One region of the Buttiauxella ferragutiae genome, then DNA from elsewhere that is predicted to be linked to it. Evidence: predicted binding sites of a transcription regulator. Region 1 holds the regulator's gene; the other holds the start of a gene.

Region 1 (15,369 bases):
TAATATCGGCGTGTTATCGGGTTATCCTTTTCCAGGTTCAGGTCACGAGAGCAAGCCATCAATGAAGAAACAAACACTGTTGTTGAGTGCCTTAGCGTTAAGTGTCGGACTGACGTTCGGTGTTGCATCGCAAGTGAATGCGTCGTTGCCTGCGCAGATTCCGGGTCAGCCAGCGTTGCCGAGTCTTGCGCCGATGCTGGAAAAAGTATTACCCGCAGTGGTTAGTGTTCAGGTTGAAGGAACGGCCGCTGCCCCGACTCAGAAAGTCCCTGAAGAATTTAAAAAGTTTTTTGGCGAGGATATGCCCCCTTCTGAAGCTCAACCATTTGAAGGGCTGGGTTCCGGCGTCATCATAAATGCTGAGAAAGGCTATGTGCTGACCAATAACCACGTCATTAATCACGCCGAAAAAATCAGCGTGCAGCTGAATGATGGACGTGAGTTTGATGCCAAATTGATTGGCGGCGATGATCAAAGTGATATTGCGCTGATTCAAATCCAGAAGGCGACCGGCCTGACGCAAATCGCGGTAGCGGACTCAGACAAACTGCGAGTGGGTGATTTTGCAGTTGCCGTGGGTAACCCATTCGGTCTGGGGCAAACAGCAACTTCCGGGATTGTTTCAGCACTGGGGCGCAGCGGCCTAAACCTCGAAGGACTGGAAAACTTTATCCAGACAGACGCCTCAATCAACCGAGGTAACTCCGGCGGTGCACTGCTGAATCTGAATGGCGAGCTCATTGGTATTAACACGGCAATCCTTGCACCAAGTGGCGGTAGCGTCGGTATCGGCTTTGCTATTCCGAGTAATATGGCGCAAACCCTGGCGAAACAATTGATGGAGTTTGGCGAAATTAAGCGCGGCATGTTGGGCATTAAAGGCACAGAAATGAGTGCTGATATTGCCAAAGCATTTAATCTGACCACCCAGCGCGGCGCGTTCGTCAGCGAAGTATTACCTCAATCGGGTTCAGATAAAGCAGGCGTAAAAGCCGGTGATGTAATTACCAGTCTGAATGGCAAAAATATCAGTAGTTTTGCCGAGCTACGTGCCAAAATCGCCACAACGGAGCCTGGAACGGTGGTGAAACTTGGCTTGCTGCGTGACGGAAAACCACTGGAAGTGAGCGTGACACTTGATAAAAGTACCGCATCCTCTGCCAACGCGGAACTGGTCATGCCTGCGTTGCAAGGTGCAACGTTGAGCGACGGTCAGTTAAAAGATGGCACTAAAGGCATCAAACTGGATAGCGTTGAAAAAGGCACACCAGCTGCGCAAGCCGGCTTGCACAAAGATGATTTTATCATTGGCGTTAATCGCGAGAAGGTCACAAGCATTGCCGAGATGCGTAAGGTGCTGGAAAGCAAACCAGACGTAATTGCGCTGCATATTGCACGCGGTGAAGAGAGTCTCTATCTGTTAGTGCGCTAATCTGCTCAGTAATCGGACATCGCGGTACGATGTCCGATTAACTCATGCTATTCTGCTTCCGGTTTATCATTGACTAACTCAAATACATGTTTCTGAAGATATTACGCTCGGTGGTGATTGGCCTGATTGTGGCGGGATTGTTGTTGGTAACGATGCCAACGCTTCGCCAGAAAATCATTCCCTTAGCGCCCTCGAACTTTGACAGTGCCGACGAAACACCGCTGAGCTACAACTCAGCGGTGCGTCGTGCTGCGCCTGCTGTGGTCAACGTTTACAACCGCAGTGTCGGCAGCAATGCCAGTAACCAGTTACAAATTCGCACTCTCGGCTCTGGTGTCATCATGGATGAGCGCGGCTACATCATTACCAACAAACACGTCATTAATGATGCCGAGCAAATTATCGTTGCTCTGCAAGATGGTCGCGTTTTTGAAGCGTTACTTGTGGGTTCTGATAGCCTGACCGATTTGGCCGTGCTGAAAATTAATGCCACCAGCCTCCCGGTGATTCCAATCAACAATAAGCGCGTACCGCATATTGGTGATGTCGTCATGGCGATTGGTAACCCGTATAACCTCGGGCAGACCATTACACAGGGGATCATCAGTGCTACCGGTCGTATCGGCCTGAGCCCGTCCGGCCGCCAGTCGTTCCTGCAAACTGACGCTTCAATCAACCACGGTAACTCAGGCGGCGCATTGGTTAACTCGCTGGGCGAACTGATGGGTATCAACACCCTGTCGTTTGATAAAAGTAACGATGGTGAAACCCCTGAAGGTATTGGCTTCGCCATACCAACACAGCTCTCCACCAAAATCATGGATAAGCTGATTCGCGATGGCCGCGTGATTCGTGGCTACATTGGGATTGGCGGGCGCGAGATAACGCCATTACATGGCCCCGCAACCGGCATTGATCAGATTCAGGGAATTATCGTTAACGAAGTGACACCTGACGGCCCGGCGGCTAAAGCAGGCCTGCTGGTTAACGACGTGATTATCTCTGTGAACCACAAACCCGCAATTTCGGCTTTGGGCACCATGGATCAGGTGGCGGAGATTCGTCCAGGCTCTGTCATTCCAGTTGAAGTGATGCGTGAAGATAAGAAGCTGACGCTACAAGTCACGATTCAGGAATACCCCGCGACAAACTAATAAGTCGCAGGCGAAAAAAAACCGGAATCTACATTCCGGTTTTTTTATCTCTAAAGCTCAGGGTTTATTTGTTAACAAACTCTTCGCCAAGGGTAATATCTTTCTTCAGAGTATCCAGCATCCCTTCCAACGCCTGGTGCTCGAAAGCGCTCAGTTTGCCGTAAGATTTATGCTCTGCGATACCGTTTTTACCCAGCAGCAATGGCTGAGAGAAGAAACGAGCGTGTTCGCCATTCCCTTCAACGTACGCACATTCAACCACATTGCTTTCGCCTTGCAGCGCGCGAACCATTGACAGACCAAAGCGCGCAGCTGCCTGGCCCATTGACAGGGTTGCAGATCCGCCACCCGCTTTAGCTTCTACAACTTCGGTCCCAGCATTCTGGATACGCTTAGTCAGGTCAGCAACTTCTTGCTCGGTGAAGCTAACACCAGGAATCTGCGACAGTAGTGGCAGAATGGTCACACCGGAGTGGCCGCCAATGACAGGAACTTCGATATCAGTCGGCTGTTTGCCTTTCAGTTCCGCAACAAAGGTGTTGGAGCGGATGATGTCCAGCGTAGTCACGCCAAACAGTTTGTTTTTGTCGTAGACACCTGCTTTTTTCAGCACTTCCGCAGCAATCGCAACGGTGGTATTCACTGGGTTTGTGATAATACCGATACAGGCTTTCGGGCAAGTTTTAGCAATCTGTTGAACCAGATTTTTCACGATTCCCGCGTTGACGTTAAACAGGTCTGAACGATCCATACCTGGTTTACGTGCCACACCCGCAGAGATCAGCACGACATCTGCACCAACCAGTGCAGGTGTTGCGTCTTCACCGCAGAAACCTTTGATTTTCACATCAGTAGGGATATGACTCAGATCGACTGCAACACCAGGGGTTACCGGTGCAATATCATACAGGGAGAGTTCTGAACCTGAAGGCAGTTGGGTCTTGAGTAGAAGGGCAAGCGCCTGGCCAATACCGCCTGCTGCGCCGAGGACTGCAACTTTCATCCTAAACTCCTTATTATGGTTAGCAAATAGGTGCCGTAACTCCATGCGGTGGCGACCATAATCCAGGGAAGGGGTAATTACAATCTTCCCGCTTTAGGATTGCGAGGTTGAGCATTCCTGAAACGTTACTGCTGCATTTACTCGCCGGGTGGAAACGACGCCTTAGCGCCCGGTCACAACCTGATGTTGTCACATCAACGGCGGTTACATTACCCCTCCATCCGCAGCAAAACAACATCATTTTGATAACATTTAGTTTACTTGGCATCTTATTTTAGAGTCGTGACGAAGGCATGTTTCTCGATAACAAAATTTGATAATATCCGCCTCTTTCATAACATTATTTCAGGCCTTCACCCAGCCAATAATTTGCATAACAATTCATTTAAATGCATAATAATGTTATCTTCGTTGACCTGAACATGGGTGATATATGCGTATTTCCTCAAAACAAGAAGAATTAGTCAAAGCGTTCAAAGCATTATTAAAAGAAGAGAAATTCAGTTCTCAAGGTGAAATCGTTCATGCTTTGCAAAATGATGGTTTCGAAAACATCAACCAATCCAAAGTCTCTCGTATGCTGACCAAGTTTGGTGCGGTGCGTACCCGCAACGCCAAAATGGAAATGGTGTACTGCTTACCAGCCGAGCTTGGCGTGCCAACAACGTCCAGCCCGCTGAAAAACCTGGTACTGGATATTGATTACAACGATGCCGTTGTTGTTATCCACACAAGCCCAGGGGCGGCACAGTTAATTGCACGTTTGCTGGATTCGTTAGGTAAAGCTGAAGGTATTTTGGGCACTATTGCTGGTGATGACACCATCTTTACCACCCCGGCAAGGGACTTCACTGTAAAAGAATTGTATGAAGCAATTTTGGTGTTGTTCGAACAAGAGCTGTAAGCATTACTTCCGTATTCCCGCTGTCAGTACGGCGGGAATAACACCTTCATAACAATCCCCTGGCTGTCATCGTTTATACGTAAATCCCCTTATTTAGGCTTTCCCCAAATCTAAACATCTCTCTCATCAGCCGGTTATGTGATGAATCGCACAAAAAGCCAATTCATGGCATCTCATTGTTTTTACTTATATTTAACAAAAAATCAGCAATAAAAGACTCATTTTAATAACTTTACGTAATATAAAAAGCCTCTATTATTGTAAAGTTTCATAGAGAATAATTAGCGTGGTATTAATTTTGTAGGTTATTAGTGTATACTTGACTTTGTGATGAGGGTCACGAAATGAAGGCCCCAATAAAAGAATACGACGAGGCGAAAATTATGAACATGAAATCAACTTTAGTTACCGCAAGCCTGCTCTCGATGCTGTCATTCGGCGCTTTTGCAGCGACATCTATTAATACCGAACAGGCACAAAACCGCCAGGCGATGGGTTCAGTGTCTGTCAGCCAGGTCGGTAGTGCTCCGATGGACATGCACCAGTTGCTGAATAAGAAAGCTGAAGAGCAAGGCGCTTCTTCTTACCGCATCATTGAAGCCCGTACTGGCGACCAATGGCATGCAACAGCAGAGCTATACAAGTAACAGCCCGGTAGCAATAAGCAAAAGCAATACAACGATAATCCAGACAACGGCCCCAAGAACAATAAAGCAGTTTAGCCCTTCCGGTCGTTGAGAAAACCATTCAGGAGTAAAGATTATGAAAACCAAATTAACTATCGCAGCACTGAGCCTTTTCTCTGTTATCTCTTTCGGCGCTAACGCAGCCGCACATCAGGTAAACAGCGAACAAGCACAAAACATGCAATCTATGGGTAGCATTTCTGTCAGCCAGGTTGGCAGTGCACCAATGGATATGCGTCAGGAATTATCACAGAAAGCGACTAAAGAAGGTGCATCGGCATATCGTATTACCGAAGCACGTAGTGGCGATGCATGGCATGCCACCGCTGAACTGTATAAATAAACCCTCGTCGTCAAAACTGACGGCTTTGCCCCCGCTCGCGGGGGCTTTTTTATGCCCTAAAATCGTGATTAACCACGCACGTTGAAACGCAATTGCCCTTCCAGTTCCTCTTCTGCTTCGTCGAAAAGCAAAATCAACGCCCCGTAGCGCCGTCTTTGCATCTCCGGCAGGTGAACAAATTCTATTTCCACCGGGAGAGGTAAGATGCCTCCAACGACGACATCCCATAAACTATCGAGATCGTGAACCTGTTTTTTCTCAAGTTGAAATACCTGGATAAAGTGACGATAGAATCCCGGCTGATCTTCTATCTGACTAAAATCAAAGGTGTATTTTTTCATTACTTGCCACCTTAACCAGAGCGCTCTTATCTATTGAGCTTCTACAGCCCGCCAATATGCAAGGTTTTGACTTCCAGAAACTCATCCAGGCCCAGTACCGAGCCTTCTCGCCCTAGTCCAGACTCTTTCACTCCGCCAAACGGCCCCAACTCAGTCGACACCGCACATTCGTTAATACCAATCATCCCACTTTCAAGTGCTTGCGAAACGCGGAATACACGCGATAGATTTTGAGTATAGAAGTATGCCGCCAAACCAAATGGCGTATTATTCGCCCGCTCAATAACTTCCCCTTCCGTTTTAAAACGGAAGCAAGCAGCGAGTGGCCCGAAGGTTTCTTCATGTGCCAGTTTCATTTCATCGCTGGCATCGACAATCACCGTGGGCTGCCAGAAGTTGCCCCCCAACGCATGGCTCTTACCTCCCACCAGCACTTTGCCACCTTGCGCGATAGCATCTTCGATATGCTCACGCACTTTATCGACTGCGGATCTTTCAATTAATGGCCCGACAACTACGCCCTCTTCCAGGCCGTTACCGACTTTCAGTGCCTTAACCGCATCGGCCAGTTTATTCACGAACTGGTCATAAACACCGTCCTGAATAAAGAAACGATTCACGCTAACGCAGACCTGGCCTGCATTACGGAATTTGTTAGCAATGGCCCCTTTCACTGCGTCGTCGATATCCGCGTCATCAAAGACGATATAAGGCGCATTACCGCCTAATTCCATCGACACTTTCTTCATGGTTTCCGCGGCGTTGCGCACTAATGTTTTGCCAACTGCCGTAGAACCGGTAAACGAAATTTTACGAACCGCGTGGCTCGCCATTATCGCGTCGCTAATTTCTTGCGTGTTCCCTGCGACGGCATTTAATACCCCATCAGGTACCCCGGCTTTTTTTGCCAGCGCCAGTAAGGCAAAGGCTGATAGTGGTGTGTTGTTAGCTGGTTTAATCACGCCAGTACAACCCGCAGCAAGCGCCGGGCCGAGTTTGCGTGTCAGCATCGCCATGGGGAAATTCCACGGAGTAATTGCCGCGACAACACCAATTGGCTCGCGGGTTGCCAGAATGCGTGATCCAGGTTTGGCTGGAGGGATAATTTCACCATTTGCCCGTTTGGCCTGCTCAGCGAACCACTGGATAAAACTTGCGGCGTACTCAACCTCACCTTCCGCCTCTTTCAGCGGCTTGCCTTGTTCGGTGGTCATTAAGCGCCCGAGCCAGGCTTTGTTCTCAATAATTAACTGGAACCAACGGTAGAGGATGGTTGAACGTTCTTTGGCGGTTTTTGCACGCCATGCAGGAAAAGCTTTAGCGGCTGCGGAAATCGCATCTTCAGCTTCCTTTTTGCCTGCTTTTGCGACTTTAGCGACAACTTCACCGGTGGCAGGATTGAGAACGTCGAAGGTTTCGTTCAGCTTGTGCCATTCACCATTGACCAGATAACCCGTGTTAAATAATTCACTATCCTGGAGTGCCTGATTTGTCATAATTTTCTCCCGTTATGAATTGCGCATCCAATAAGTATAGATACAAAAAAGCCGACGCAGGCGTCGGCTCGGGTTAGGCATTTATCAGGGCATGCTGGTATTTATGCAACACATGCGCCAGCCGTTTCACCGGTTCGGTGACTTGTAGCGGCGCCTCCCAAACACGCAATTTCTCCTGGTAAATATCCAGCTCCTCCAATAATTGTTTGAAGTAGCGCTGTTTTTTATCATCACTTGATGCCGAAGTAAGCTTATCAGCCGTGTTTCGCAACTGGCGATGGAATGCTGAGAGATCATCATTCACCGGGATCGGTGCATCACGTAATCGCTGGTGCGCGATAATCAATGTCAGCGCCAGGCGGTAACGATCGATATCACCCGGGAACATATTGAGCAGTAAGAAAAGCTGCTGATAGAGTGCTGGCAGATGGTTTTCTTTACGGCGCGCTTTGTTGGTGGTCAGCGCAGAAACTGCCGCAGAAACAAATTGATTAAGCAGCGTGCGGCCCGTTCGCTCTTTTGAATTATCGCGGATAAGCAAGATAACCATCATAGCCAGGAAACAACCCACTATTTGCCCCAATGCACTGTCCAAAAACGAGCTGAAATGAAACGTCATTGGGTTATCTAAAACGATAATATTGATGGTACTTGCCAATGCCCCCATCGACCCTAAGCGGCGCTTTTGTACTTCAATGCCCATAAAGAAACCCAGCAATGCAAGGCTGATGCACAGCAGCAACATACTTTGCTGAGTCGACGGAATCACCACTAAAAAATAGAACGCACCGAGCGGCAAAGCGGCAATGGTACCGTACAGAAAATCAATCGCCACCATGCGCGGATTGGGTAAACGCATCGCCAGCGACGTCACAACGGCAATCATAACCATCGCACCACTGCCCGATGTCCAGCCTGTCCATAACCAAAATAAGCAGCCAAGAATGCAGGAAATCGTGGTACGCCAGAAGTTTATCATCGCGTGATGCCCTTCTGCAGACTGCACTTTGATGACCACTTCCTGGGTCAAAACCTCTTCTTCCACCGCGCTAATACGGGTGTTGCTGATAACGCCACGTTTTAGCAACAGATAGCGGCTGAACGCGCCTACCCAACTGCTTATTGTGGCGGGTGTATTTTTATCGCCGGTGTATGAAATGGCTCTGCGGATAACTTTCACCTGCTTATGAACATCAGCAGCGGTTTCTACAGGTAACTCAAACAACATACGGAATTCCTGAGTCATATATTCCGGACGCGTGTTTTGAATCAGAAATGTTTCGCAAGCCTGGGTGATAAGCGTTAGCGAGAGCGAGTTGATCGCTTTCAGGCGGCGATTAGCACGATTCCAGCGTGAGGATTCAATATTGAGATTCCCGCGCATCCCTTCCAGAGCGGTAGTGCGGCGCACCAGGCCACTCCAGGCCTTATCAACTTCCTCTTTGTCACCATGAGCAATACACAACTGCATCAGGCGATAGTGGTCCACCAGCAGGTTATCCACCTCACGATCAATTTCTTGCTTAATGGAACGCGGGGAAAAAATTAAATCGGCAAGAATCGCGCAAACAATACCAATCACAATCTCACTACACCGCTCGACCGCAAATTGTGGGGTGACAAGCGGGTTGGCTTGAATGGTGATAACAATGATTAACGCCGTGTAGCCAGAAAGCCCCCAGGCGTAGGAATTTTCAACTTTAACCAGCGAGGAAATCCAGGTACAAAAACCAGCCCAAATACAGCATACCAACAGCATCACAACAGGTGCACGAATCATTGAAGTGATGATTAACAGCGCGGCAATACAGCCAATAAAAGTACCGATGATACGCAGCATTCCGCGATAACGAATCGCCCCTGAATAGGGTTCACCGCCAGCCGCAAACGCCGGGCCAGCCGCTACAATCGCCGCAGTTAGCACCGCCCAGCGCGGAGTTTCCAGTTGAAAATGGAAACCAACAAACACCGCCAACACGATGGCAAAAGCCAACTTGAAGGCAAAGCGTAAATGTAAGTGCGAGATGAAATACATGTCAGCCTATGCTTAGCCGAACTCACGCAAACGATGCATGAATTTAATGAATACCGAATCGTGGTTGATATCTCTGTCTTTATCGCCAGTCACGACAACCGTGGCCGTGGTTCCCGCCGGGAAAAGGTTAGCTTGCTGATCATCAAGACGAATTCTCACGGGCACACGCTGCGCCAGACGCACCCATTCCAGGTTGGAATCAACCGTCGCCATCCCTTTTGCATCTTTGGTGCTGCTGGCGTTAGTCACCCCGGCAGAAATGCTATCAACCGTGCCGCGTAATACGCGATTACTGCCCAGTGGCGTGATTTGTACCCGGAAACCTGGGCGAATACCGTCAAGCTTGGTCTCTTCCATGTAGGCCAGAATGTAGAAACTACCCTGTTTTACCAACGCTACCGCCGTGGAACCACGGGTAATAAACTCGCCAGAGTAGACATTCAGGTTGGTTATCCAACCATCAGCAGGCGCGCGGATAATCGTGCGTTGCAAATCCAATGCAGCCAAATCACGGGTTGCTTCGGATTTTGCTAATTGATGCAGAACGGTTTGTAGCACGTTGTTAGATTGGTCAATTTCTTCCCGTGACATCGCCTGGGTGCCCAGTGAATTACGACGCCCAGCTTCACGGCGTTTCTCCCCGGCCAAAACCTGGTAATAAGCGACATCGGCCTGGGCTTGCTCCAGGGCTTTCTGATAACGTGGCTGATCGATGGTGAAGAGAATCTGATCTTTCTTTACCAGTTGGTTGTCATGGACTTTAACGTCAGTGATTAAACCCGATACGTCCGGAGCAATCGCGACAACATCTGCGGTGAAGCGGGCATCACGCGTCCACGGGGATTCGGTATAAAACACCCAGGCACGGAAGATAGCGATGAAAGCCAGCAGCACCAAAATCAGTGTGATGGCCGTGCGGGTCATTTTTCTTGTAAGTGCTTTCACATCAACCTCAAACAAACAGGCGCGAGATTAGATAAAACAGGCAGCAATAAAGCGCTGTATTAAATAATGCCGGGTGCCAGACAAAATCATAAATTCCCGTCGGAGTCAGCAGACGGCGAACCAACCAGAACAGCGCCAGCGAAAGAATTAGCTCGAAGAATATCGGCGGAAAAGAAAGACCGAATATCACGATAACGGGAAATAGACTCATGTTAACCTTGCAGAAAATTCGGAAGACACCAACCCAGGAGCTGCCAGAAATGCTGCGCTAACGACTGATACGGGTGGTGTTAGTAATAATATATTAACGTAATTGTTAGCGGGTTATCTATAATGTGTGATCTAAATCACTTTTAAGCCAGAGTGAACAATGGAAAGACTTAAACGCATGTCGGTGTTTGCCAAAGTGGTCGAGCTTGGCTCTTTTACCGCAACGGCCAGGCAGCTGGAAATGAGCGTATCGTCCATCAGCCAAACCGTTTCCAAACTTGAAGATGAGTTACAGGTAAAGCTGTTAAACCGCAGCACGCGTAGCATCGGGCTGACTGAGGCCGGTAAAATCTACTACCTCGGCTGCCGCAAGATGCTGCACGAAGCGCAAGAGGTGCATGAGCAACTCTACGCTTTTAACAACACGCCAATTGGTACGCTGCGTATCGGCAGTTCTTCAACTATGGCACAAAATGTCCTCGCGTCCATGACCGCCGAGATGCTCAAAGAGTACCCCGAGTTAACGGTTAATCTGGTGACAGGCATTCCCGCGCCCGACCTGATCGCTGATGGTCTGGACGTAGTGATTCGTGTAGGTGCTTTACAGGATTCCAGTCTGTTCTCGACACGGCTCGGATCGATGCCGATGGTGATTTGCGCCGCCAAAAGTTATCTCCAGCAAAATGGCACGCCGGAAAAGCCGGCCGATCTTGCCAGTCACTCGTGGCTGGAATACAGCATTCGTCCGCATAATGAATTCGAGTTGATAGCACCTGAAGGGCTGACGACGCGGATGATCCCGCAAGGGCGCTTCGTGACCAATGATCCTATGACATTAAGTCGCTGGCTAAAAGTGGGGGCTGGTATCGCTTATGTCCCGTTGATGTGGGTGATCGATGAGATCAATGACGGAACGCTTGAGATCTTACTGCCGAGTTATCAATCCGACCCGCGTCCGGTATACGCGTTGTATACGGAAAAAGATAAGTTGCCGTTGAAAGTACAGGTCTGCATTAACTACCTGACTGAATATTTCGTGAAGGTTTCGCACCTCTATCAAGGGGTACGAGATAAGAAAGGACGTGCGATAGAAAACAGCCGGGAGTAAACCCGGCTGTCATTGTTTTACGCTGTGCCGCCAACCGTCAGGTTATCGACTTTGAGCGTTGGCTGGCCGACACCGACAGGCAGGCTCTGCCCCTCTTTGCCGCAGACACCGACACCGTTATCCAGCGCCAGATCGTTACCGACCATAGAAATCTGCTGCATAGTTTCAATACCGGAACCAATCAGCGTTGCGCCTTTCACTGGTTTGGTCACTTTGCCATTTTCGATGAGATACGCTTCAGAAGTTGAGAACACAAACTTGCCGGAGGTGATATCCACTTGCCCGCCGCCAAAGTTCGGAGCGTAGATCCCGTATTCAACCGATTCGATAATCTCTTGTGGAGTCGATTTGCCCGCCAGCATGTAGGTATTGGTCATGCGTGGCATCGGTAGATGCGCGTAAGATTCACGACGACCATTACCGGTTGGCGCAACGCCCATCAGACGAGCATTGAGTTTGTCCTGCATGTAGCCTTTCAGCACACCGTTTTCGATCAATACGTTGTATTGGCCAGGCACACCTTCATCGTCAATTGCAACAGAGCCACGGCGGTTCGCCATGGTGCCGTCATCGACAACAGTACACAATTCTGAAGCAACCAATTGGCCTATCTGGCCACTGAACACGGAAGTGCCACGACGGTTAAAATCACCTTCAAGACCGTGCCCCACCGCTTCATGCAGCAAAACACCTGGCCAGCCCGCGCCAAGCACTACCGGGAACATGCCTGCTGGTGCTGCCACCGCAGAAAGGGTCACTAAAGCCATACGCACTGCTTCTTTCGCCCAGGCATCTGCACGAACTTCACCATCAACGGTTTCGAGGAAATATTCATAACCGAAACGACCGCCGCCGCCACTTGAGCCGCGCTCGCGTTTGCCGTTATCTTCAACCTGAACGCTGACAGACAAGCGCACTAGCGGGCGAACGTCAGCCGCCAGAGTCCCGTCAGTTGCCGCGACCAGAATCAATTCATAAACGCCCGTCAGGCTGGCAGTCACTTCCTGGACGCGGGCGTCTGCCGCACGGGCAACGCTATCAACGCGTTTCAGGATGTCGAGTTTCTCTTCACGCGTCATGCTTTGCAGAGGGTCGGCACTGGTATAGAGCGCGCTATGCTGCACGGCACCTAATGTTTGAACCCGGCCATTCCCTTTTTCCTGCACGATGCTTCGTGCGGCATGAGCACTTTGTTCCAGTGCCAACAAGCTGACCTGGTCGGCATAGGCAAAACCGGTTTTCTCGCCGCTCACGGCGCGCACGCCAACACCCTGATCGATGTTGTAAGAACCATCTTTAATGATGCGATCTTCCAGCACCCAGGATTCGTGATAACTGGACTGGAAATAGAGATCTCCGTAGTCGAGTCGGCGCTCGGACAATTGTCCCAAAATGGAAAACAGATCTTGATGGGTTAAGCCATTCGCAGACAGCAACTGCTCACTTACCAGGTTCAGACTCATCGTTTCGCTACTCTTTTTACAAACAAGTTGGGTGCCCTAAAGGCATATCTATTGAGCTTGCGGCAATTAACCGCGCACGTCAAATCACTTAGCCTCTTTCAGCCTTGGCTGGCGGAGCACTTCATTGATTTGCGGTTTATCGACCGATCCTGTGATGTGGTAGCGCAGTACAGATATTTTGCTCCATAGCGGCCCTAACACTTTGCTGGCGGCGAATACCGCGGCACCGATGATTGGGTTCACCACGAATGCCGTTGCCACGCCGACGGTGGCAGAAATTTCTGGTGCAATAACAGCTTCAACATCAAGTCGACGCTGAACTAAATCGACCGAGCCTTTCATGCCAATATCGGCTTCCAGTCCGTCCACCAGCGTATCATCGCTGTTCAGAACCCCGTCTTTAATCCAGGCGGTACTACGGATGGAATCAAAGTAGAAACCTTCACCAAAGGTGTCGCTGAAGTCGAAACGCAGTTTACGCATCAACGCATCGACACTGACTAAACGCAGCAATTGTCCGGCGTGGCCTGTACCCAGATCAGCAATTTGCCCTTTGCCTAATTTGATATGAAGAATACCGTTTAATGAGGCAAGCTGCGGCTGCCACGGTTTATCACGCCAGTGTAAATCATAGTCTGCATCAAACGATGAGCCTTGAATCGGCGTTTTGACGCCAAAGAAGTTGGTCGCAGCATCAAGTTTTTTGCCGTGTAGTTTACCTTTTAAAGACGTGCGTTCTTCTGCCGGGTTATTCACCCACACACCGCTGGCGGTAAGCTTTGCAAATCCGGCATCGATTAACCCGTTTTCCAGTTGTAGCGTGTTTCCTTTGACGGCGAAATCACCGTCAATACGGCCATATTTTTGCCCCCAAAGCCAACACTCGCCACAGCGAAGTTGTAAATCAGGCCATTCACGGAAATCAATCGCTTCATTGCCTTCCAACGGTGAAGCACTGGTCGATTTGGCTTTGCTATTACCCCAGTCAGGGTTGAAATAGAGATACTTGATTGCTGCACGCCACGGTGCATTGTTTTGTATCGTCAACGAGCCATTCACTTCACGCCCCTGCGCTTCGACGCGCGTGCCATTCGTAATGGCCTGGGAAACCAGACTCAGGTTGTTCCATTGCTGGCCAGCAAACGTCAGCGAAGGCGTGCGCAGTGTGACGTTAGTTGGGAATGATGCCGAGTTCCCCACGCTTTCCACCGCTCCATGGCTAAACAACGCCAACCATTGCGCACCATCCATCGCCGGAAGATCCAGTTCTAAGCCGGAGTTATCAGGTAATGGAGGAACGGTTTGGCTATTGGTTGCCCAAATTGCCCGGTCAAGAGTGAGCTTTTTATTCAGTAGCCAACGGCTGGAGAAATGATTTTTCGCACCGGAGTTACCCGTCAGATCGAAACTATCGAGATTTCCTTTCACCGCGACATTCAACGGTAGCGCTTGCCCCGCTGATTTATCGACAGGAGCAGGTAAGTGACTGCTCACATTTTTCAAGTCTGCGGCGACGTTGATCTGGTAATTCGGTTCTCCGCGATAAGGAAGCGTAATTGCTACATCGCCTTTCCACGGGACATTGCCACTCAATTCTTTGCTGATGGGTTCAGGGATGATACCCATTTTTGTCGGCTGCCAGTCGCCCAGCAAATTGACGCCAATCTGGTAGTCTTTCACGCCCGTTTTAGTATTGAAATCAATGCCAATCGGTTGGTTAAACCAGGTGGCTTTTAACGGTTCACTTTGCAAATCACCATTCACAAAGCTGAACTTACCGCTCAGGTTACTCAACGTGCTGGAGAGCGGTTTAATCAACAAGGTATTGTTCTTGAGTTGAACATCGCCCGAAGCGGTAGTCATTTTACCGTTCAGCGGGATATCCAGATGTAAGCGAGCATTCACATCGCCGCCAATCTGGAGTTCATCCAGTGCAGCAGACAGCGAATCTTTGAGCGGAGTTTCTTTGAAATACGGCCCAACCGCACTGCCCGGGCCAGTGATGTCAGAATCGACTAACAGCTTTTGCTTTTTGTAATCCGGGATATTTGCCGTCAGATTACGCCCGGTCACACCACCCAGTTTCACTTCATCCGATTTCATCCACAAACCGTTATTGATGAAATCCAGACTAATATTCAAGTTGTCTAATGCTGGCCAGTCAGGCTGGAAGGCAAATTTAGCGTTATACAGCGGGACGTAGACCTGGAACTGACCTTCGTTATGCACATAAGGGAAAAGACGCGGAT
Region 2 (15,369 bases), 490 kb from region 1:
TCCAGTAACGGGACTTCTGCCAGAATCGTGGTGCCTGCTGGAATGATCGAGCGGTCCGATGCGACAGAGGCACGGCCAATTAACGGTACGGCACTCGCCCCTTTCACTGGCGCGAAGCTTGCAGGTTTAAAGAAGACAAAAGATGGGTTCTGCTCAAGCAGTTCCTGTACTTCGGCCTGGCTATGAGTTTCACCCCAGTGACGAATGGCTTGCATCGACATATCTTCTTTCTTTACTTCACCGCGGTCGATAAGCACCTTACCGATACTGCGATAAGCGTGGCCATTCTTGCCTGAGTAACCAAAGAAGGTTAATGGCTGGCCATCGCCAAAATCGATATAGCCACTGCCCTGCACATCCATAATGAAGTTATCCATTAAGGAGTTGCTGTAAGCAATAATGTAGCTGTCGCTCAGGGCACCACTGTAGATTTCGGCACGGGAAGGTAAACGTCCGCGTTTTGGTGGCATGCGGTAAATCGGATACTGGAACTCACCCTGACGGGTGTAACGCGCCTGCACGACTGGTGTGTAATAGCCGGTGAATTGCACGTTGCCGTAGTTGTCAGCACCTTCCATCTGCCAGGCGTCAATCCCGTACTGGCTCAACTTACTGGTATCGCCACCGGCCTGCAGCCACTGCTGAACCGCGCCGTAAACATCGCTCTTGCTATTATAGAGGCGAGGAGAGGCAGAACGAATCTGGTTAACTTGCTCAGCAAAGTCGCCACCGTTAATGGGCGCCCCTACCGCATCCGGGCGATTGACCAGGGAAAATGGCTGGGTGAACTTCCCGTCCTTATATTGCTGACCTTTATCTGTCGGTTTCGAGGAACAGCCAGCCAGAATGGCAACCATTACCCCAGTTACAATGTACTTCGTCCAACGTCCTATCATTACTTCCTCGCCCTGTTTATGCCGCATTACGCCACGGGAAGATAGCAAACACACCGCAAGATTTAAACGAGTTGCGCCTCGCACAGCCCAGATGTGTTCGTTATTTGTACTTAAATTAAATTATTATCAGTTAGATGAGACAAATCGGGTATTTTTTAAAAAAAGGGTTGCATCAAAAGCCGAGCAGAGTATAGTGCGCTTCCACGGACGCGGGGTGGAGCAGCCTGGTAGCTCGTCGGGCTCATAACCCGAAGGTCGTCAGTTCAAATCTGGCCCCCGCAACCAATTAAAAAGTCGCTGAGTTTAGCGCGGTGGTGAAAATCATTAGCAGTAAATAGTTATACGGACGCGGGGTGGAGCAGCCTGGTAGCTCGTCGGGCTCATAACCCGAAGGTCGTCAGTTCAAATCTGGCCCCCGCAACCAACTAAGACGCTGAAGTTTAGCGCAATGATGAAAATCATTTGGGTACTAAAGAAGTTTACGGACGCGGGGTGGAGCAGCCTGGTAGCTCGTCGGGCTCATAACCCGAAGGTCGTCAGTTCAAATCTGGCCCCCGCAACCAACATTTAAACACCTTAACGGGTGTTTTTTTGTATCTGAAATCCGGGTTATTTGATGTCCACCCTACGAAATGCAGTTGTAGGTCGGATAAGCGCAAGCGTCATCCGACAATAAATTGGCTCTAGCCACGCCGTGCTAATCGCGAACTATCCGCAAAGTACGCCCTAATCCCTGCCAGAATTGACTCCGCAACTTCCTGCTGGAAAGTTGCAGTACGCAGTTTGCGCTCTTCCTCAACGTTACTCAGAAATGCGGTTTCCACCAGAATCGATGGAATATCCGGTGCTTTCAGCACGGCAAAGCCAGCCTGATCAACACTGTTTTTATGCAGCTTGTTCACTCGACCCAATCGGGTTAGAACTTCTTTGCCGAATTTAAGGCTATCGTTGATGGTCAACGACTGCACCATATCGAACATCGTGTGGTCGAGATACCTGTCACCACTCTTACTCACCCCACCGATCAAGTCGGCAGCGTTCTGTGTTTGAGCAAGGAATTTTGCCGCAGTACTGGTGGCACCTTTGGTTGAAAGTGCAAAGACCGAGGAGCCGCGTGCCGCGCCTGAAGTAAACGCATCCGCATGAATAGAAACAAATAAATCAGCACGTTGCTTCTGCGCTTTCGCCACCCTGACTTTTAACGGGATAAACACATCCTCGTTACGCGTCATATAGGCTTTCATGTTCGCTTCTTTATCAATAAGCGCTTTCAGGCGACGAGCGATTTGCAGCACAATGTCTTTTTCGCGCGTCTTATTTGGCCCGATGGCACCGGGATCTTCCCCGCCGTGCCCAGGATCGAGCATGATCACAATTGGCCTGTCGCGCCCGGCTTTACCCGGCTTCGGCCCTTGTTCAGGTGACGGTGGCGCATCTTTGTCCAGTTTGCCGTTGTTGTAATCTTCCAGCAGGGCTAACAGCGGATCTTGCTCGCTGTTCATATTGGCCGGATAGAGATCCATCACCAGGCGTTCTTTAAATTCTGCTACCGGTGCCAGGGCGAAAAGATGCGGCGTGACGTTCTGCTTGAGCTCAAAAACCATGCGCACAGTTTGCGGATCAAACTGCCCGACACGCGCTGATTTGATAAAAGGATCGTCGCCACGAATTTGGCCGCCAATACCTTTCAATACTGAATTTAAATTCACACCTTCAATGTCCACCACCACCCGATCGGGGTTGCTCAGTGCGAACTGCTTATACTTAAGCTCTTTGTTCGATTCCAGTGTGACACGAGTGTAAGACGATGCCGGCCAGACACGCACCGCCACGACCAGGCTCGAGGCTGCAAAGCCAACCTGGCTGACACTCAGTAGCCACATAGCGCCTGCGCCCTGCAATAAGCGGCGACGACTAATTAAAGAACGGGAATCAGACATAGCTCTCCTGAGCGGTGTTTTTCCGTGAACCAAATAACGACATTTATTTTTTGAGCCGAAAACTTTAGCGAAACATCCCCATACTGTCACTCATAAAAGGGTAAACATTCGCAATCAAGCCCCTGACAAGCCAGATGCAGAAATTTCTGCTTTGCGGTAAATCCTGCTTGCACCTGAAGCAATAAAAGAATAAAAATACAGAAATTACGAATAATCATGCAGCGAGGGCTTGCCGTGGTGAAGGAACGTAGAACCGAACTGGTACAGGGATTCCGCCATTCTGTTCCCTATATAAATGCCCATCGGGGAAAAACGTTTGTCATTATGCTTGGCGGCGAAGCCATTGAACACGAGAACTTTTCCAGTATCGTCAATGATATTGGGCTGTTACACAGCCTGGGAATTCGTCTGGTGGTGGTGTATGGCGCGCGCCCGCAAATAGATGCCAATCTGGCTTCGCATAATCATGAACCTATCTATCACAAACATACGCGTGTCACTGATGCAAAAACCCTTGAGCTGGTAAAACAGGCAGCAGGATTATTGCAACTGGATATCACAGCACGTTTGTCCATGAGCCTTGGCAACACACCGTTGCAAGGGGCGCATATCAACGTCGTCAGCGGCAACTTTATTATCGCGCAACCGTTGGGCGTGGATGATGGCGTGGATTATTGCCACAGTGGCCGTGTTCGTCGTATCGACGAAGAAGCCATCCACCGTCAGCTTGATAACGGCGCAATCGTACTAATGGGCCCGGTCGCGGTTTCCGTCACGGGCGAAAGCTTCAACCTCACTTCAGAAGAGATTGCCACGCAACTTGCAGTCAAACTGAAAGCCGAAAAAATGATTGGCTTCTGCTCTTCTCAGGGCGTTATCGATGACAACGGCAATATCGTTTCAGAACTGTTCCCTAACGATGCACAAAAACGCATTGAAGAGCTTGAAGTAGCCGGGGACTATCACTCTGGCACCGTGCGTTTTCTGCGTGGTGCAGTGAAAGCCTGTCGCAGCGGCGTGCGTCGCAGTCATTTAATCAGCTATCAAGAAGATGGTGCGCTGTTGCAGGAACTGTTCTCCCGCGATGGTATTGGTACGCAGATTGTGATGGAGAGTGCGGAGCAAATTCGTCGTGCCACCATCAACGATATCGGCGGTATTCTGGAGCTGATTCGTCCGCTGGAACAGCAAGGGATTCTGGTGCGCCGCTCGCGTGAGCAGCTGGAAATGGAGATCGACAAGTTCACCATTATTCAGCGCGACAACCTGACCATCGCTTGTGCTGCACTCTATCCGTTCCAGGAAGAGGGCATTGGTGAAATGGCCTGCGTTGCAGTTCATCCTGATTATCGCAGTTCATCACGCGGTGAAGTTTTGTTGCAGCGTATTGCTACGCAAGCCCGTCAAATGGGGCTGAGCAAACTGTTCGTGCTGACAACCCGGAGCATTCACTGGTTCCAGGAACGGGGCTTTATGCCGGTTGATGTTGAACTGCTGCCAGAAAGCAAAAAAGAGATGTACAACTACCAGCGCCGCTCGAAAGTGTTGATGGCTGATTTAGCTTAGGTTGATGACAAACCTTATTCTTTCGCAAAGCGAACATATATCACCAAATAAAAAACAAGGAAAATCAATTTATTGATTTTCGGCTAATAACCACAAAGAAGGAAAAACCACGTTTTTTCCTTCTTTGTCAGCACCCTAAGCTAGCCCTGAAAAGGCTAGCTAAAACTGTCCATCAATCCACTACGACGTTCCGTCTTCGTTACAATCGCTTTTTCTAACACCCGATCATCGGCGTACAAAGACAATTGATTGCGAGCACGAGTGATTGCGGTGTAGACCAGCTCACGCGTCACCACTGCGGTGTATTGATTTGGCAAAACCAGTGCGGCGTGCTCGAATTCCGACCCTTGAGATTTATGCACCGTCATGGCGAATGCGGTTTCATGGCCAGGCAGACGGCTCGGCTGCACAGATTTGATGTTGCCATCCGGCATCGGGAACCAGACGCGCAGCCCCTCCCCCATGTCCAGAGCAATACCAATATCGCCGTTGAATAACCCCAACGAACTGTCGTTACGGGAAATCATAATTGGCCTGCCGTTATACCAGCGCGATACCGTCGGGTTTGGCCGCTCAATCAATCGTTTTTGAATCAGTGCCAGTTCGATACGGTTATTCAGGCCACTAACGCCAAACGGCCCCTCCCGCAACGCACACAGCAACTGATAACGGCCAAAGGCGTCAAGAATCACCGCGGGATCTGCATGGCTACGCATCAACTCAAGATAGGGCCGATAACCTTCCACCGTGTCGGCAATCATCCGCGCATAATCTTCAGTCTCACGGAGCGGCTGTTTCGAAATATCACCAAAACCTTTTGAGAAGACCTCTCTGGCCTGCTTCACATCGCTGGCGTTAACGGCAAACGCCAGTTGCCCAATGCCGGACTTGCTATCAAAGCGGTAGCTTTTTTGCAGCAAACAAAGCCCATCACGCAATACGCTCGCCTGGCTGCCCTCACCCGCAGGCAGTGAATAGCCCGTCAGGTGGCTTAACTCAGTGGCTCTCTCCGGTGAATATCCGTGCGTGACGAAGTGGCATATATCTCCAAGCACCGCACCCGCTTCTACTGAAGCCAGTTGGTCACGGTCGCCGAGGAAAATCACGCGCGCATGGGCAGGCATTGCGTTGATCAATTTCGCCATCATCGGCAAGTCGACCATCGAAGCTTCATCAACCACCAGCACATCAAGATGCAGAGGATTCCCGGCATGGTAACGCAAGCGTTGGCTGTTGGGTTGCGCTCCCAGTAAGCGGTGCAACGTACATGCGTCGTTCGGTAATACCGCTTTCTGCGCGTCATCCAGTGGCAAGCGGCGCAAGGCCGAACCCAGCGATTCCGTCAGCCGCGCCGCAGCTTTCCCGGTGGGTGCCGCAAGTTGGATACGCAAAGGTTTGTCATCCGAAAGCTGCACCAGGGCGGCGAGCAATTTGGCAACTGTAGTGGTTTTGCCGGTTCCCGGCCCACCAGAAATCACAGAAATGCGCCGCGTCAGGGCGACAGCTGCCGCCACCTTTTGCCAGTCGATATCAGCCATCGGTTCAAACAGTTGATTCAGAACGTGGATGACCTGTGTTCCGTCGAGAGTAATAGCACGATTTTCCTCACCAAAAAATCGTGCTACCGACAGTTCGTTTTGCCACATCCGATTGAGGTACAGCCGCTCACCAATCAGCTTCAGCGGCGTAGCACCTTCATGCTCACTCACTGCTTCAGAAGCAAGCAGCGCCTCGCGCCAGCCGGACTTTAGTGCAGCCAGGGAAAACAGTTGCTCTGCAAAATCGGGTTGTCGCCCGGCAAAACAGAACTCGGGCGTTAAACGAGAAAGAGGAATGCAGACATGACCTTCACCGGCATCATGGCTGACTAACGCGGCGGCCAGCATCACGGCGGGTTGCTCGTCACCGGCAATTATCATGGCAAACTGCGCATCGAGTGCGCGCAACAGCTTTTGCTCGACAGCCTGCTGTAACAGCTCAGACATTTTCATGGCGTCACCTCGTCCGTTTGTGCCGCGACATCCGTTTTCATTGCAAAGAGTGCGTCCATTTTCACAATCAATTGTTCATCAGGGCGCGTGGCAAAAATCCCCTGCGACGAGCCGTGGCTTTCAACACCGCGCAAGAAAAGATAAATGACTCCCCCGAAATGAGTCTGGTAGTCATAATCAGCAATGCGGTGGCGCAAATAACGGTGCAGCGCCAGGGTATACAACTGATATTGCAGATCATAGCGATGAGATTGCATTGCCGAAGCCATAGCTTCCTGAGTGTAAGCACTGCTGTCTTCGCCTAACCAGTTCGATTTATAATCCAGCAGGTAATAGCGCCCTTGCCAGCGGAACACCAGGTCGATAAACCCTTTCAGCATGCCACGCACTTGCCTGAAGTTTAACGGTGGGCAACCTGACGATAACGGATCATATTCACGCACCAGGGTATCCAGTTGCGTAGCCTGTAAATCACTCTCAATCGGCAGATAAAATTCCAGTTCGACCTGTTTCTCTCGTGGCGCTAATTGGTTGAGAGACACGCCCGTTTCATTCAACGGAGCCTGTAAAATTGTGCTTAACCAGTCGGTTAACACCGGCTGCCACTTCTCGCTAAAACCTTGTTCGTCTAACTGCTTAGCCATCCACGGTTCATCAAGTGGCTGAGTAAAATCAATGCCTTCGAATAAGCTATGCAGGAATGTGCCAGGTCCGGCCCCGCGAGGGAAGGTGTGTGGAGTGAGTAATGACTCACTTTGTACCGGCGCAGCCCCTGCAGCATCGACATCCAGGCGTGGCAATAAATCCTGTGCCAGGCTACTGCCATGCTGTTGCAAACCGGAATAACTGGTCACACGCCAGTTATCCGCCACCTGTCTTTTCATCATTCGGGCGCTAAGTTGCGGAAGTTCAGCACTCACGGGTTGCCATGGCGTGAAATCCTCAGACCCTGGTTCTTCAATGCTAATCGACTCGCTCGCCAGTTCCTGCAAACAAGCCTGAAGACCCGCAGCATCTTTCGCTTCACCTTTTTGCAGAAGATAACCTAATGCCCCAAGATGCAGGTCACTGGCTCCTTTTTTGGCGCGATTCCCTTTAAACAACGGGGCAACACCGAGACTGCAATGCCAGATAGAGCGAGTCATAGCCACATACAACAGACGTAAATCTTCTGCCAGGCGCTCTTCTTCAGCGAGACTCAGGCTTTCAGCATCGTCGCTTAAATCCAGCAACGGCGCGAATGTAGAACGGTCGTGATACAAACCGCTGTTCTGCGCACGATAGTTGGCGATAAACGGTAACCAGACCAGCGGGTATTCCAGCCCTTTCGATTTGTGAATGGTGACGACTTGTACCAAATGGCGGTCGCTTTCAAGACGTAATTGCTGGCTGAAGGCGTTGCTATCAGGTTCGGCAACTTGCTGCGCCAACCAACGGACCAGAGCATGTTCGCTGTCAGTCTGTGAGGCTTCTTCTTGTAGCAATTCGCTGATATGCAGAATATCGGTCAGACGGCGCTCGCCACCTGGCGTTGCCAGTAAGTTTTCGGCAATTTGGCGGCGGGCGATGAGCGCACGTAACATGGGCATGACGCCCCGACGCAACCAAATATGTCGATACTCTGAAAACTCCTCGACCAGTTGATCCCAGGCGTTTTCATCTTCGTTAAGCGCTTCAATCATTCGGGCATCAAGGCCAAACATGCTGGTCGCAACTGCACTGCGCAGTGCGGTTTCCATTTCTGGAGCCAGCACCGCCTGCAAAATCCACAAAATTTCACGCGCTTCCGGTGTTGCGAATACCGAGTCGCGGTTTGAAAGATAGACGGACGGAATGTTCAGGCTCGCCAGGGCTTCGCGCACAATAGACGCCTCGCCACGGCTTCGAACCAGAATAGTAATATCCGATGACCGTACCGGTCGAGATTCTTCCCCCTTCCACAGCAACGCTTCGCCGCGCTGCCCGGCGCTTAACCAATCCCGTATCTGCTGCGCGCACTGCATCGCCATGGTTTGTTGGTAATCACTCACTCCGCAGCCATCGCCCGATTGCGCCCAGAACGACATCGCCGCCTGATTTTTACCTTTGAGGGTAAAACGCAGACCGCTATTTTTGGCTGCGGCTTTCACCGCTAAGAAAGGAATTTGCTGGAATAAGAAGGGATTATCCAATTGCTGAAACAGGGTATTCACACTGCTTATCATCCCTGGAGATGAGCGCCAGTTGGTGTCGAGCGTGTAGTGGGCACTTACCTCATGACGCGCTTTCATATAGGTAAAAATGTCCGCGCCACGGAATGCATATATCGCCTGTTTTGGGTCGCCAATAAGCAATAGCGCGGTGTCCGGCTGATTGATATACAAACGCCTGAAGATGCGATATTGCTGCGGGTCAGTATCCTGGAATTCATCAATCATCGCCGCCGGGAAGCGCCCGCGAATAGCAGCAGCTAGCGCATCGCCACCGGGTTTATGCAATGCCTCATCAAGGCGAGTCAGCATATCGTCGAATCCCAGCTCCCCTCGACGGCGTTTTTCCTGCTGAACCGTATAACGGATTTCCGCCATCGCGCGGGCAATGACTAAATCACGCAGCGTCAGCGGTTCGCCTAATAACGAGTTAATTGCTCTGAAAACCGGATGCTGTGGCGGCTGACCTTCTTTTGTTTTCTCATCCAACATCGATTGAGAGAATCGTTCGAGTTGCTCGGGCAATTTATAGGTCGTGGTTTCTGTTTGCGCCCAGGTGCCAACAATATTCAACCAGTTAGGTAAGTTTTTACTGCTGTAGCTACGGCGATCAATTTTCGCTTCACTGAGAATCTGCACGATGTCGTCAGCACTTGCACGCCATTGTGCTTTTACATCCTCAATCGCAGTGATGATCTTTTGGTGACGCGCCAGCAGCGTTTCATCATCGGCAGGCGGTTGCTTCAGTACCGGCTGCTCACCTTGCAACCAGCTATTTATATCCCGGAGCAACTCTTCAGGCCCCGCCCATTCCTCAGCCATCACCTGCGCTACCGGCTTTGGCAGTGGATAACAATGGCGACGCCAGAAATCAGCACATGCATGGCGGCGCAACAGCGATTCATCTTCAATAAGCTGTTGCTCGAACAACATGCCTGATTCAAAGGCATTCAGGCTGAGCATCCTTTGGCAAAAACCATGGATGGTAAAGATGGCGGCTTCGTCCATTTGCTGTTCAGCAAGACGCAAAATTTGCGCAGCCTGGTGAAGATCGGGGATCTCCGTCAGCAAGCTTTGGAACAGGGGATTTTCAGTGCGGTTGCGCACGCAGGCGATACGTAATTCATGAATATTGGCACGAATACGGCCACGGAGTTCTTCGGTCGCAGCCTGAGTAAACGTTACGACCAATAATTCTTCGACGGAGAGTGGACGAGGATGGGCATTTTGCCCACCCAGGCCAAGTAACAGGCGCAAATACAGCGCTGCAATGGTGAATGTTTTTCCGGTACCGGCAGAGGCTTCAATCAGCCTCTCCCCCGTCAAAGGTAAACTCAGGGGATTAAGAGGCTGCGTGGTTCCGGTCATTATTTACCCTTTGTCTTTCAAATTGCAGGTGTGTTGGCTGCTATACCCGTTAGCATTCGATCTGCTGGTAGGCGGCAAGGGAGCAAATCCCCGGGAGCTTACTTAAGTAAGCGACTGGGGTTTGTGAGTGCAGCCAACACCCTGCAGCTTGAAGGATGACGGGTATATCACTTAGATTCTACGAGCGGCAACGACTGTTGCAACCCGCTGACCTCCTTCCAGGTTTTCCATCCTTCCGGAGCGGCGTACTCTGCCTTGCCATTGTTGCTGCCAGAAATTTGCGACAAAATTGCCATTCCTTGCGGCTCAATCACGGCCTGGTGGAAGAAATCAGCCAGTTTCTGCGGAGTCAGCTTTTTAATTTCGGCGACTACTTTATCACGCGAATCAAAGTCCAGGTTTCCGCGATCGAAATCTTTGCTCAGTTGCGAAGCTTCCTGAGACAAGGTTTGCGGTGCCTGCATAATTTCACTGATCATGCCCTGCTGAATTTGCGCAAAATCCTCAGGACTCATGCTACGCAGCTTTTGCTCGGCTGTTGGGTAAAACGCCTTAAAACGTTGGTACAGATATGCAGGTTGTTTGTCGTTACTTTGCAGCAAGAAACCAACCCCCCATTGACGCCCAACCGACATCGGGAAGGCGAACACTGCGTAACCCAACTGCTCCTGAGTGCGTAACTGGTTGTAGAACCACGGCTGAATAATTTGCCCTAACATTGAGCTGTAAGCGGTACTTACGGTTTCATCATAACCTTTCGGCACGTAAATCGCCGCCAGCGCTGAATCCGTGCTGCTACCCGCCTTTTCGAACATCGCTAAATGTTGTTTATCCACCAGCACGTCCTTATTGCGGCACCATTCATTTCCTTTGGTGGCAAGCTGGCTTTGTACGTTATGCGCCAGCTCTTTTGCCTGCTCAGGAGACATGTTACCCAGCACTAAAAACTCAGGTTTCGCATTGGTTTTTAAGGCGTCACGGTAATCAAGCACATCTTTCAAGGTCAGCTCTGGCAACAGCGCACGGCGAACTTCACGTTGGAAATAAGGCACCTGCGACACCATTTGCACCGGCATAATAGCCTGATCGTAAGCTTTGCCTTTGTCTGCCGAATCCATCATTTGGGTATACCACGACTTCGCCTGATCCAGTTGTTCCTGGGTCGGTGTATAGGAGAAGTAACCCTTTAACAGCGCTTCAAAAAGCTGCGGTAAACGTTGGGTGTAGCCATTGGCATTCACCATCAAACCACTGTTAGCGTTGGTTGAGAAACCAATGCCCCCCACCGCAGCCTGGTTGCTTAACTGATCCAGGGCAATTCCCGCCAGATAGTCATTCAGGGCAAATAGCACCTGATTTTTCGCGCTGTCCATGGCCTGTGGATTACGCAGCACCATCGTCACATTAGCTTTAGGCTCGCTGGCAAAATAGTGGCTTGGCATATACAGCACGCGTAAACCAGGCTCTTTCACCAACAGCTCTGGGTGAGCGTAGGTTTTTTCTGGTTTAACCAACGTAAAATCGTCCGGTATGTACGGGTTCAACTGAGGCAATTCCAGCTTAATTGCCGCGGTTTTTTGCTGCCAGTCGCTGAATACTTGTGGGGTAATTTTATCGACCTGATAAGGCGCTTCAACAAAATAAGCGGTTTTGTTATGTGGCTCTTTCGGGCTGATATACCAGATGCGCGCATTCTGTGGCGTCATCATATCCAGCCGAGCCTTGATGGCTGCCGGGTCGTATTGATCGGCAATATTTACGGCATCCAGCGTATGTTCAACCGGAACGCGCAGCATGGTGTCAGCTAACCATTCCACGTAATCCATATCGCGGCTAATTGACGGATAACGGAAGTCGAGATCCAACACATGGGAAAGCTCATCGAAATAGCTTTTATCGACACCATTTTCACGCAATTGATTTAAATAGCTGAAAATAGCCGCCACAACTTCATCACGTTGGGCAAGACCTTTATCCGTCAATGACACGGAAATGGCGAACACGCCGCTATTGCCGTTAACTATAGGATCGGAGTCGGCACGAATACTGTCTGCAAGACCTTGCTTTTGCAGCCAATCAGAGAGGGTGTTGTTGCTACGGACGCCAATCAAATAGCCAATCAATTCATCGGTTTTGCTGCGGAATTTATCGCTATTGTTGTCGATTCGGAATTCAACTCGTACCACTTTGCGCGGCAATGCCGGCACGTAGTGAATCACTATGCCTTTTTGTGCGTCTGTCACGACGGGCACGTCAATGCTCGGCCGTTCGATATTTTTATTCGGCACCCGTCCATAGGTTTCCACAGCAATCTTTGCCAATTCAGGCAATGGCTTATTGCTGTAAATAACCGCTTTCATCAGGTTTGCGGAATAATATTTATCACGGAAAGCCACCAGCGCATCCAGCAACTTGCTGCCAGGTTTGTCGCGCAGAGTTTCCAGATTACCACCGGAAAAACGTGAGCCAGGGTGGGCAGGGTTAATGGTTTCGGCACTGACTTGCGCCATGCGCATACCGTCACGAGCACGGGCTAAAGTCAGCTCGGCATTGACCGCATTGCGTTCACGTTCAGCATATTCTGGGGCGAGGTTTGGCTCAGCGATAGCATCAGACAAACGATCGACCGCCCCTTCTAGCGCATCGTTTTCCACTTCAAGGTAAAACGCGGTGCGGTAAGTTGCGGTGCTGGCGTTATGGCTGCCACCATGCTTTTTGAGAAACTCTGACAGGCTATCCGGCTCGGGATACTTTTTAGAGCCCATCAGCGTCATATGTTCAAGATAGTGAGCCAGGCCAAGATGGTCGTCGGGATCTTCTAAGGATCCAACCGGAACCACTAACGCAGACAATGATTTAACGGCTTGCGGATCGGATACCAGCAGAACCGTCATACCGTTATCAAGACGTACAGCCTGATATTGACGAGTGTCTTTCTCACTTTTACGGATAGTTTCCTGGATGGGTTGCCAACCCGTGTCTGCCTGACTTAATGGTGCCCAAAGAGCGACTAACAAGAAAAGCGGTTTTAACCAGGTGCTACATCTAGGCATTCACGAACCTCATAATCACGAAACTTCCTATACCCGTCATACTTCACATGCTATGTATGCCTGTGATCTACAGTACAAAAGGTATAACTCACTCATCATTAACAATTTTCAAACAAATTTGTTATTTTAATTGATGCTTTTTTCGCCAATCCTGAGCAAGTTGCGCATCATAGATGAACCCACGAAATTGTGCAATTTTTATACTGGACTTTATGCTTTGTTAAAACGATACAGCGGCAGCAAGTAACGCTCAGCCTCGGTAATGATGGCTTCGTAGTAGTCAGGTTCCAGCGTTCGATACAAGCGTTGTAGCCACATATCGGCCCCTTCACCTTCGACTCTCTGATTCCCTTCCCAGGCGGCCAATAGCTTACTTTTGGCTTTCTGTTGCGTTTGCTCGTCCCATAAAATGGCATCATTCGCCGGTTCGTAACAGGCTTTTATCCACGCCCCCCCACTAATTGGGAGGAGGAGTAGCGGTTGCGTTAACCCTTTCCGATAACCATCAATAAGTTGCTGGAGATAGTTTTTTGCCTGCTCAACATCAAGTGAGGGGAACTTCCACTCGGTCGAATCCCGCCCGAACAAACGGCTTTCACCACTCCCTCCCATCGCACACCAAACCACATGCTCAATCCACAATTGCAAACCATGTGCTGGGTTGAGGATTGATGGCCGCCAGCGCAGCAGGCCGTCTTCCTGCACATCCGACAGCCAGCCTTCCAGGCTTGTTCCATCGATGAGCAGCGACACTTCCTGGCTGTTGCCATTTTGCCGCTCGGCTCTCACTTTTTGCGCCAGTTCTTCCATTTCTGTTAACTGGCTTTCCCATAAAATTTCGCCAAAAGCGCCATATGGCAAGAGGCCAGCAGCCCGGTAGCGGCGGAATAATTGCTGAGTGTCATCTTCCTGAACCAGCGTATTCAGTAATTCCTGGTTCATCTGGAAGCGTTCAAGGCTATCTAATGTGAAAGGTTCCGCATCAGGGAGGTCAGTTTCTTCAAGACGGAAATTGATACCCAAACGCATCTGGAAAAAGGCACGCACCGGATGTCGCCAGAAACGTTGTAGTTGATCCAGAGTGATGACGTCATGAACAACTTCTTGTAATGACTGAATAAACGGAACCTGTGCTTCCCCTTGCTCGCTGGCGGCAGGCAACCATTCCCTGGCATAGCTTTGTGCCGATAGACCAGGGATAAAATTCCCCGCCTCAAATGGGGTACGGTTATGCTGCTGAACCAGATGTTTTTTCACACGCTCACTGCTGTCATCGCAGGTTCGTTCAGTGTCTTGCGGCAAGCAATGGCTTTGGGCGATGTAATCCAGGAGTTCATCAACTAATACAGAAGGATAGCGCTGACTGTTGTCCTGAATAGAGCGCCCGATATAACTGATATAGAAGCGCAATTGTGCTGAGTTAAGTGCCTCGAGGAACAAGTACCGATCGTCATCCCTGCGGCTACGGTCGCCGCGCTGAGGCTTCTGACTCATTAAATCAAAGCCAAGTGGTGCCAACGCGCGTGGGTACACCCCGTCATTCATGCCAAGCAAGCACACCACTTTGAACGGGATAGAACGCATCGGCATCAAGGTGCAGAAGTTAATCGGCCCAGCCAGAAAACGTTGGCTAATACGCTCTTGATCTAGCCGCTGCGCCAGCTCCTCTCTTAATAAAATTAAGGAGATGCTTTCCTGATAATGCGACTCAAGACCATATTTGATGATGTCTTGCCACTGCTGTTCAATCAGCGCCAGAGCACCTTCTGTTTCGGTATCAGGCAGGAAGAAGCTCGCCAACATGTCACGGCAAACGGTCGTCCATTCTGCCAATGGACGCGCCACAGATAACTCGCGCCGCCAAATGTTCAGCTGCATTAACAGCTCAGCCAGTTGCCCTACGAGTTCAGCGATTAAGCCACTCGATTCATCATAAGGAAGGATCGACTGCCACTCACCCGCCTGGCTATCCATTGCATAACCCAGCAACATGCGCGTTAAACCAAAGCGCCAGGTATGTTGCCCGGTAGCCGGAAGATCTAATTCACGAACGTTGTCGTCATCAATACCCCAACGGATACCTGATTCATTCACCCACAGGCGTAAATAACGCAGCCCTTCTTCATTAATGGAGAAACGGGCAGCCAGTGCGGGAACTTCAAGCAGAGCAAGAACATCCTGTGCGGCAAAGCGGCTGTCAGGTAGTGAAAGTAAGGATATAAATGCTTGTAGCGCCGGGTGAGCTTGTCTTGCCCGCCGGTCAGAAATCGCAAATGGCAAACGACGTTCGCCTGTGGCATTACCGAATACGGCCTGGATAAACGGGCTGTAGCTGTCGATATCAGCCACCATCACGATGATATCGC

The links. The regulator ArgR, encoded in region 1, controls arginine synthesis, uptake and breakdown. The targets are predictions, from matches to a motif close to ANTGAATAAAAATACANT.
Region 2: the regulator ArgR is predicted to act here: its motif matches at 3,021-3,038, upstream of argA (amino-acid N-acetyltransferase).

Annotation. Positions count from the first base shown of each region.
Region 1 covers NZ_CP093332.1:468,240-483,608, reverse strand. Annotated here, with positions in the region: gene degQ (serine endoprotease DegQ) at 62-1,432, shown strand; gene degS (outer membrane-stress sensor serine endopeptidase DegS) at 1,519-2,586, shown strand; gene mdh (malate dehydrogenase) at 2,651-3,589, opposite strand; gene argR (transcriptional regulator ArgR) at 4,023-4,493, shown strand; gene yhcN (peroxide/acid stress response protein YhcN) at 4,877-5,140, shown strand; gene yhcN (peroxide/acid stress response protein YhcN) at 5,256-5,522, shown strand; gene MNO13_RS02220 (barstar family protein) at 5,591-5,863, opposite strand; gene MNO13_RS02215 (NAD-dependent succinate-semialdehyde dehydrogenase) at 5,905-7,359, opposite strand; gene aaeB (p-hydroxybenzoic acid efflux pump subunit AaeB) at 7,433-9,394, opposite strand; gene aaeA (p-hydroxybenzoic acid efflux pump subunit AaeA) at 9,407-10,339, opposite strand; gene aaeX (p-hydroxybenzoic acid efflux pump operon protein AaeX) at 10,347-10,550, opposite strand; gene aaeR (HTH-type transcriptional activator AaeR) at 10,710-11,657, shown strand; gene tldD (metalloprotease TldD) at 11,675-13,120, opposite strand; gene yhdP (AsmA2 domain-containing protein YhdP) at 13,205-15,369, opposite strand, start outside.
Region 2 covers NZ_CP093332.1:957,739-973,107, reverse strand. Annotated here, with positions in the region: gene mltA (murein transglycosylase A) at 1-896, opposite strand, end outside; tRNA gene MNO13_RS04385 (tRNA-Met) at 1,105-1,181, shown strand; tRNA gene MNO13_RS04380 (tRNA-Met) at 1,244-1,320, shown strand; tRNA gene MNO13_RS04375 (tRNA-Met) at 1,383-1,459, shown strand; gene amiC (N-acetylmuramoyl-L-alanine amidase AmiC) at 1,580-2,836, opposite strand; gene argA (amino-acid N-acetyltransferase) at 3,071-4,402, shown strand; gene recD (exodeoxyribonuclease V subunit alpha) at 4,558-6,393, opposite strand; gene recB (exodeoxyribonuclease V subunit beta) at 6,390-9,950, opposite strand; gene ptrA (pitrilysin) at 10,118-13,003, opposite strand; gene recC (exodeoxyribonuclease V subunit gamma) at 13,214-15,369, opposite strand, start outside.